Regions from separate parts of the Romboutsia sp. D33t1_170424_H2 genome, predicted to be linked through region 1. Evidence: riboswitches for the same ligand, from Rfam matches in the RefSeq annotation. Region 1 holds a riboswitch; each other region holds the start of a gene.
What was found. Region 1 has a riboswitch for cyclic di-GMP ahead of I4U66_RS08900 (SpaA isopeptide-forming pilin-related protein). Riboswitches for the same ligand answer to the same signal wherever they lie in the genome.
Positions count from the first base shown of each region.

Region 2: it holds a riboswitch for cyclic di-GMP, as region 1 does, so the genes downstream of both, I4U66_RS01280 (flagellar basal body protein) here and I4U66_RS08900 (SpaA isopeptide-forming pilin-related protein) in region 1, are expected to answer to the same signal.
Region 3: it holds a riboswitch for cyclic di-GMP, as region 1 does, so the genes downstream of both, I4U66_RS05170 (NPCBM/NEW2 domain-containing protein) here and I4U66_RS08900 (SpaA isopeptide-forming pilin-related protein) in region 1, are expected to answer to the same signal.

Region 1 covers NZ_JADOZQ010000006.1:88,209-91,417, forward strand. Annotated here, with positions in the region: gene I4U66_RS08900 (SpaA isopeptide-forming pilin-related protein) at 1-1,954, opposite strand, end outside; cyclic di-GMP riboswitch class II at 2,027-2,110, opposite strand; cyclic di-GMP riboswitch class II at 2,260-2,343, opposite strand; cyclic di-GMP riboswitch class II at 2,493-2,575, opposite strand; gene I4U66_RS08905 (tetratricopeptide repeat protein) at 2,673-3,209, opposite strand, start outside.
Region 2 covers NZ_JADOZQ010000001.1:245,211-248,419, reverse strand. Annotated here, with positions in the region: gene fliF (flagellar basal-body MS-ring/collar protein FliF) at 1-273, opposite strand, end outside; gene fliE (flagellar hook-basal body complex protein FliE) at 296-613, opposite strand; gene flgC (flagellar basal body rod protein FlgC) at 629-1,033, opposite strand; gene I4U66_RS01280 (flagellar basal body protein) at 1,038-1,361, opposite strand; cyclic di-GMP riboswitch class I at 1,815-1,896, opposite strand; gene I4U66_RS01275 (CDP-glycerol glycerophosphotransferase family protein) at 2,815-3,209, opposite strand, start outside.
Region 3 covers NZ_JADOZQ010000003.1:95,163-98,371, forward strand. Annotated here, with positions in the region: gene I4U66_RS05170 (NPCBM/NEW2 domain-containing protein) at 1-1,755, opposite strand, end outside; cyclic di-GMP riboswitch class I at 1,966-2,052, opposite strand; gene I4U66_RS05175 (SagB/ThcOx family dehydrogenase) at 2,311-3,069, shown strand.

The DNA.
Region 1 (3,209 bases):
TAAACTTTATGTCTTTTCCATCTACTGAATATCCCTCTGGAGCTTTTACTTCTTGTAAATAATATGTTCCTACATTATCTACATCTGATTTAATTAATCCATTCTCATCACTAGTTAATTTTCCTATAACTTTCTTATTAGAATCTTTTAGATTAAATATAGCTCCACTAAGCTTACTTTCCTTATTTTCACTATCAACTTTAATAGCTTCAAAAGCATATCCCTTTTTAGTTTCAACTTTATTACTTGGATTACCATTTATTTTAGCTATATTTGATACAGTTGTTCCATCTTTTACATTGCTAAAATCAGTATATATTTTTACTTCTAAATTTTCTTTGTAATTTATTTGTCCCTTATCATTGATAATATTGACTGTATTATTTGCTTTATCTATTTTACTAGAAAAAGCATCTGGAACTTCAACTTTTACGATCTTTACGTTCGGATCTAATTTATCTACTAAATCTATATATCCCTTTTGGAATACACCAAAACTCTCAAAGTTTATAGAATATACAACACTTTGGTCATCATCTTTTTCTAATTTAGTCTTATCAACAGATTTGTGAGCATTTATAGCTCCTGCATTGTATTCATATTTAACCGTATCATCAACACTATTTCTAGTTCCATTGTATGATAACTTTGCAGTATTTGAGTATGAATCTTCAACATTTGTAATCTTCATGTCGTAACAAACAATATAGTAATCATCTACGTTTCCAAAATTTATAGTTAAATTTCCATTATTAGTGTTTATTTTATCTTTAAATTGATCTGTTACCCACTCAAAGCTTTCATCTTTATTGTATTTACCTATACTTATACTGTCCTTTAAAAGTTCCATTCCTTTAGGTGTAAAGTCATTTAAAGTTACATTTTTAAGATTTGACCTATTTTCATTAATATCTATTCTATATCTTACATTTTCGTTCATAGATGCTACATTTTTACCTTCTGAATTTTTAGCAGAAGTATAACTATACTTACTTATAACATCTTTTGCTTCATTTTTTTGTTTTAATATAACAGTACTATTTAACTTACCATCGCTTTTATTAAATACTGCTGTATTCTTATAAGAACTCAAATTTTGAGTAATCTTTGTCTTATAAGTTACAATATATTTATCTTTAATATTTCCAAAGTTTATACTAAGCCTATTAGATGATTTGCTTATATTTAAGCTATCTGTGACATCTGTTTCTGCGCTATCTCTTTCTATTTTAATTACATTTACAGAGCTTGGTATAAGCTCCATTCCTTCAGGCATATTATCTGTTAATACTGCATTTGATATATTTGAAAATTTCTCATTAACATATACTCTATATTGTTGAGTTTTTCCTAGTACTGGATAATATATATTTCCTACCGTATTTCCATCTGAATCTACATGGTCATAATTATTTATAGTTTTAAGAATCTGTCTATCTATTATAGGCTCTGTTTCATTAGATGGTTTTATAGCTATTTCTATGCTAGTAACTGGTTTTCCATCAACCCATACCTCTATCTTCTGATTATCTACTTCTTCCGTTTTATCTGCATATGCTGATACATTAACATATCCTCCTATTGCATCATAAACATCATCCCCAAAAGTTGCTACTACTTTATTACCTTCCATTTGTACACTTTTAAAATGCTCTGGGGGGAATTTAAAGCTAAATCTTTCAAGCCAACTAGGCATTTCAAATTCTATAGTATCACCTGGTTTTATACTCCCTGGACCATATTTAGCCTTATACTCTAGTTTAAAATTCAATTTTTCTCCAGGCTCAATCTCTTTTTTATCACATGTTATAGATACTTCTATTGTATCCCCTTGATTATCTGTCTTAACTTCTTCAGCATACGCAAAATGTGTATTAATTAACACATTTATAACCATTAGTACTGACGTAAGTATCGATATTATTTTTTTTCCTAACTTGTATTTATTTTTCAATAAATTTCACCACCCTTTTTAAATCTTTTTATTTTAAAATAAAAAAGACTATTCAAGATAATGATGATTTATTATCTGAATAGTCGGTTGCACTATTAACTCCATATACCTCAAGTGCCCATATACAAGGTATACTTCTTCATTCCTATTTTTAGCTTATATGTATTTATGCCCTTTTAATAATTTTGCTTTGTGTGCATTTATGCTATATAAAATTGTTAGCTTTCATTTGATTTTCATTAATGTCTTATCAATAAACTTTTATTTTAAAATAAAAAAGACTATTCAAGATAATAATGATTTATTATCTGAATAGTCGGTTGCACTATTAACTCCATATACCTCAAGTGCCCATATACAAGGTATACTTCTTCATTCCTATTTTTAGCTTATATGTATTTATGTCCTTTTAATTATTTTAATTTGTTCGCATTTATGCTATATAAAATTGTTAGCTTTCATTTAATTTTCATTAATGTCTTATCAATAAACTTGTATCTTAAAATAAAAAAGACTATTCGAATAATATTTAAATATTATCTGAATAGTCGGTTGCACTATTAACTCCATATACCTCAAGTGCCCATATACAAGGTATACTTCTTCGCTCCTAATTTTAACTTTTGAATATAATTATATAATCTCAGTGATTTATTATACCCTTTAATTTAGTTAAAGTCAATTTTAGATTTTTTTATAGTAAATTTTAACTTATTTTTTATCTATATTTATCAAGTTCTCTTAAACATGCCACTGTAATTTCATCTTGTGGATCTAATTCATAAGCTCTTTCTATATAATATATAGCATCATCTATATCACCTTTGTTTAGATATGCCATCCCTAAATTGCATAATATTTCTGGATCTTCTTTTATTTTAGCTGCTTGTTCAAAGTGTTCTATAGCTTTATCTATATTGAACATACTAGCTTCACAAAGGCCTAGTTCAACCATTGTATCTACTTGATGTGGTTTAGTTATAAGTATTTTTTCAAAATATTTCTTAGCTTCTTCAAATTCACCCATATTTTTATAAGCTAATCCTATCATAAATAATAAGTTCCACCAATCAGGATGATCTTGTTCAAGAGGTAATAATTTTTCTAGTCCTTCTTCACATTTTCCTTGGAATACTAAATTATAACCTTCTTCATATTGAACTTTAAAGTCCATCTTTCCTATATTTTCTTGAACCTCTGCCATTAAGTCTGCATCTAACCCTAATTTTTGTGCTTCTTCCCATATAACTCTAGC
Region 2 (3,209 bases), on a different contig from region 1:
AGGTACATATATACTATCGCCCTCTATTTTCGTTTCAATTTTTTCTTTTTCTAGTTCTTTAGTTATAACAGATGCATCATTTGAATCTAAACCCGAGAAAAGAACATCATATTTATTATCATTTTTATACTTAATTCCAAATATTATAGCTAATATAATTGCAATCACTCCAACTATAATGGCTATTTTCTTTTCTTTTCTCATTTCCTTAAATTTTTCTTTTCTTGTTTTTATAAAATCTTTTATTTTTTCTATTATCTCTTTAAAATTCATCTATCTGCTCCTTATTAAGGAATTACAATTGCACTCTATTAATTTCTTGGTAAGCATCATATAACTTATTTCTAATCTCAATCATAAGTTGCACTGACATTTGAGATTCTTGTGCTGATAGCATAACATCATGCATAGAAACATCTTCACCTTTTATAAGCGCTTCTATCTTTTCATTTGAATTTATAATACTATCATTTACCTTACCTATAGCATTCTTTATAACATCTTCAAATTGCTTGTCTGGCTTTTCATTTCCTTTAACTTTATATGTAGTCTTATTATTAATAGCATTAGAGAATATATCAGAATTAATATTTATATTGCTTATTCCTGTCATTTAACCACCTACTTTCTATCTACCTATCTCTAAAGCTTTAGATATCATATTTTTTTGAGCATTTAAAGTATCTACATTAGATTCGTAAGCTCTCGATGCACTTATAAGATCTGACATTTCAGCTAATAAATCTACATTTGGATATTCTACATATCCATCTTTGTCTGCATCAGGATGATTTGGTTCATATATTTTTCTGAGAGGAGATTTATCTTCTTCAATCTTTTTTGTTTTAACACCTAACATCCCTAATTTTTCATCATAATTTTCTTCAAAGCTAGCTACTTTTCTCCTATATGCTCCTCCATTTTTAGTTCTTGTAGTCTGCATATTAGCAACATTCGAAGATATTATATCCATTCTCATACGTTCTGCTGTCAGACCACTTGCACTAATTCTCATACCACTAAAAACACTCATTTATTTACCTCCCAGATATTATACTTTTTGTCATAGCGATTTTTATATTTGTAAGACTTACTAACGCATTATATTCTAATGTCGTAGCTGCTTGATTAACCTTCTCATGTTCAATATCAACGTTATTACCATCTTCTCTGACCACAGATTCCTTATCAACCTTTAACTTTATACTAGGAATTTCTAGTTTATTCTTTAAAGTATCTTCGAAACTAACATACTTTCTTTTATACCCTGGAGTATTTATGTTAGCAATATTTTCTGCAATGGCATTACTCCTTAAATGTGTAGCATCTAATCCCATTTTCATTAAATTATAGATTTCCATATTACTCTCCTCCATTAATTTTATAAATCAAAAAACCACTCTATAAAGAGTAATTTTGTATACTACATAGCATACTATCATTGCTAGAATTTGATTATTTTAGATATAAAATTAAATCAATATATTTATTATTCGTTTTCTTATATTTAATTTTCTTATCATTTTAATTATAAACTTTTACTTATTTTTTTCTATATAATTTATACTATTACATAATTTTTCCTATAATAAAAAATGTAAGATACATAATGAACTTTGATAATATAATTGAATTATTAGATTTATTAAAATATTATTTCTTCAAAAAAAAATAACTCTAAAGAGAGTTATATAATATCAGCGTCGATAAATAGAGATGCATAATTTGGACACAAACAATCAAAATAATTTATATATTATTCATAATTCTCCAAAATTATAAACCTTATATATCGAAAACAAAAACACACAGTTTTTTGCAACTGGCTAGCATAGTTTCTACTTTAGCTCCTATAGTTTTGCGTCACTAGATTTCTCTAGCTTGCCTATTTTGTTTTTCGTTGTTTTTCGTTCTTTTTTTACACTTTTCGACATTTTTTTCCATACACTAAATATTATAGTATAATTACCATTTAATCAAGTTTTTATTTGTATTTTCTTACTATTTTTTTTCAAACTAATATTAAAAATACATTTAAACTTATTTGTTAAATCACAAAGTGTAATTTTATTTTATATTATATTTTATATTGTATTTTATATTATACGGCTGATATAATTAGAACTTTATATTTTTTATTAAAATAATACAAATTATGTATTAGACAATAAATTCTACATCACTAAAAATTTTTAACTTAAACATCCTTATTCAGATTAATTCCTAAATATTATAAATTTAGATAATATTCCTATTTTTTTCAATTATGACTGTAATTTTATTTATAAATTCAAAATATTAAAACCAGAAAATTAAATACATTTATATCTATATTAGTTCCTAAAGATATTTTTGATATAAATATTGATTTAACACTCAATTATATTAATAAAATTTCTTATGATACTTATCTACCTTATTAATAAATCAAAGCTTATTATACTAATAAAATGTATAGTAAAGTTAGTTTTTACTTAGATAAATTTTATAACATTTGCAATATTAAAATTTATTCTTTCTTTAAAGAAAATTTAATATTGTGTTCATATAATATTATAAAAATTCATGATTTTGAAAAATGATTAAAGACTTTAGTAGTAATTTAACTACTTTTAATTTAGATTTATTTTATGAACTTATCGGGATATGTATAAAACTATTAATTATTATAAATACTCTTATAGTTAAAATTATATACCTGTATTAATTAATACTTAATATTTTTAATAATAAAATACAAAAAGTCTTGTAAAAATAGTTACTTAATATAATAAGTTATTCATGACTTTTTGTATTTAATATCATTGTGAAATTTTAAAAATAATTATTTTCAATACACTGCTTTATATGTTTGTGAACTTGTTCTCCACAACTACCATCAATATTTGAAAGAACAGTATTTAGTGCATTAATTCTATTATCTTTTTTGTAATCTTTTTTATTGACTACTAAATCTATAAATTTATCTACAGTCATTTCATCTTCACCAACTATATAATTAGAAAATATATCAAATACTTTTTCATGATAGTATTCTCTGTTTAATTCTATGTCATATATTAAAACAGGTTTTCCTGTAGCCATATATTCAATTAATACAGAAGACCTATCTGTTATTAGTGCATCAGATATTTGAAAAGCTTCGTAATAACTAGGTGAATTATCAATAATTATATTTTCTGTATTTTTTGCTGAGCTTAATAACTCTT
Region 3 (3,209 bases), on a different contig from region 1:
ACCTCTATCTCTCGGAGAATAATATACTATTCTATCTAAAGTTCTTATTTGGTCTAAAGTCATTATAACTTCGTTTGTATGAGTTTCGCTATTTCTAGCATCAGAATGCCAATTAGTGTTAGGATCACCATCTATAGCTTTATCTATAGTTTGATTTGACCAATGTCTACCGTTAGTAGTTATATTCTTTATATGACTATTATCTATCTTATAAGTCTTATCATACTCTGCTAACTCTGGAGTTCCAAAAGCTTTAAACTTCGAAACTTTAGCATCTGCATAAGTTACCTCGTTACCTTCTAATACAAGTTTAGCATCATCTAAATCTTCTTTGAACTTACTGTATAAAGGATGTGCCTTCGCTTCATTCTCTAAAGCAGTAAGTTTCTCTAAAGTCCCAAAATCAGGGTTTACTGTATTCTTATTACTGTCTGTAAATAGTTTATCCATTTTCTCTGATAAAGCATCTTCTTTATAGAACCTAGCTTCTGATATGAATGGTCTATTTTCATGGCACTCTTTAAATACAAACTTCAGTCTCTTAAAGTTTGTTGGGTTAAATTTAAATTGCATAAAGTCTTTAGTAACTTCTGCAGTACCGCTAGAAACTAATTTGAATGTATCCCCTTGAGAAGTTTCTGAAGCATATATTTCATACTTAGTAGGAAATCCTTTTTGATTTCCGCTTCTAGGTAATAATGCTATTCTATCAAGTTGTTCTATTTCATCAAAAGTGAATACCACTTCATTAGTGAAACCATTACCATTGCTTCTGTTTGTTTCCCAATGTGTATTAGGGTCACCATCATACATATATTCTATTTTTGTTGTAGAGTAAGTTCCACCATTTACTTGTGTATTAACGATGTGGTCTTTACCTAACATAAACTTGTCATCATAAGCTTTTTGGTTTTCAGTTCCATACCCTAATAACTTAGATACTTTAGTTTCAATAAAGTTAACCTCTTTGTTCTCTAGAACAAGTCTTGCATTATCTATATATTCTTTAAAGCTATCGCGGAATGGATGTCCTTCAGTTTCTTTCTCTAAAGTGTTTAATGCTTCAGGAGTTGCAAACTCTTTACTTACTTCATTCATGTTTGCATTAGTAAATAATCTTTCCATCTTATCTAGAATTCTATCCTCTTTATAGAACCAAAACTCTGCGGCACTTGCCCACTCGTCATGTGCTTCTACGAATTTGAATTTAACTCTCTTTGCTCTTACAGTATCAAATTTAAATTCAACCATTCCACCTGTAACTTTACTTCCTTCTATTTTTCCTGCTAGTTTAAAATCTTCACCTATTTCACTCTCTGAAACATATATCTCTGCACTAGTAGGATATCCTTTACCTTTAGCCCCGTCTTGTCTTGTAGCATAAGCTAATCTATTTATCTCGGCTATATCTTTAAACTCCACAATTACTTCATTTTTAAATTCATTTGTATTTCTAGTGTATGTTTCCCAATGTGTATTAAGTTTTCCATCTATAGCATTTTCTATCTTAGTTCCTGGGTAACTTCTTCCATTGTTTGTTATAGACTGTATCTCAACTCTATAAAGTTCATTATACTTAGCGAAGTTAGGATTGTTCTTAATTTTAAAATCACTAACTGTCATACTTTTAGAAACTTGTTCCTCTATCGCTAATGCTTTTTCCTTTATTACTTCGTTAGCAAAAACATTTAAAGCAGGTGTGCTGTTTGTTGCTATAACAGATATGGCCAATATTGATGCTATCTTTTTCTTCATAATATTCTCCCTCTTATATTATATGAATTTACAATAACTAAATATTTTACCCCAAATTTCAAAATATAGTCTTGCTATAGAGCTATAGTTGTTTTTATTAAATAAAAAACTACCCTTTATAAAGGGTAGTTGCCATCTAAAGTAAACATTATAAAACAATCTTACAATTATATCATAAGATAACTCTATAAAAACAAAGAATATCAATTCTTTGGCAACTGGCTGGCATAGTCTAATTTTACCTTAGCCCCTTTAGCTTTGCGTCGCTAGATTTCTCTAGGTTTGCTAATATGTAATTTTTAGTCATCTATATTAATTATACATAATTTTTTATAAATTAAAATAGTTTTTTTTAATTTAAAATAATTTTAATATATTTTTGAATATATTCTATTAAAGCAAATATTAATTATTACTACACAAAAATATTTATTAATTTTTATCTGTAATTAAGCTTCTAATATGAAATTTTTACCATTTAGGCTTTTTCCACTTATATTTATATATATGGTATAATAAGTGTAAAAATTTATACATTTTAATAAGGAGACATCTATGGATAAAATTGCACAAAACAGAGAATTTTTCAAAGCTGATTTTGAAATACTAAAACAGATAAAAACGGATAAACAAAAAGGAATACCCACTCCTTCTTTCCAAAAAGAATATGATTCAAATTCTAATTTAATAGAGTTACCTCCTGTAAGCAAAGACATTTTAGTTAAACCTAACGTACTAGATTGTATAAATGATAGAAGAAGTATAAGAAAATATAGTGATGAAAAAATAAATTTATCTGAACTTTCGTATTTACTATGGGCTACTCAAGGAATCCAAACTGTAAAAGATAAATTTAGTGCCTTAAGAACTGTACCTTCTGCTGGTTGCACTCACCCATTTGAAACATATTTAATAATAAATAATGTTGATGGTTTAAAGAGTGGAGTTTACAGATATTTACCTTTAGAACATAAACTTTTATTTATAAAGACTTTAAGCAATATAGATGATGAAATAGATAAAGCAACTCCAAACCAACCTTTTGTTCAAGGTTTCGTATCTAAAAGTGCCGTTGTGTTTGCTTGGAGTTGTATTCCATATAGAAGTGAACATAGATTTAGTATAACTGCTCATAAGAAAATACTTATAGATATTGGACATGTTTGCCAGAATCTTTACATAGCATCAGAATCTCTTAATTACGGGACTTGTGCTATCGGAATATATGATCAGGATATAATTGATAATATGTTAGATTTAGATGGAGAAAATGAGTTTGTAATTTATATGGCTTGTTTAGGTAAAAAACTTTAATAAATTAGCTTAATTATTAATATAATTGTATTACTTTAAAGTAAAAATCTCAAAAATATCTTAAATTAAGATACTTTTTGAGATTTTTTAATTTTAATATTTTTAAATAAAGTATAGTATAAAGTACTTTATTTTGATAT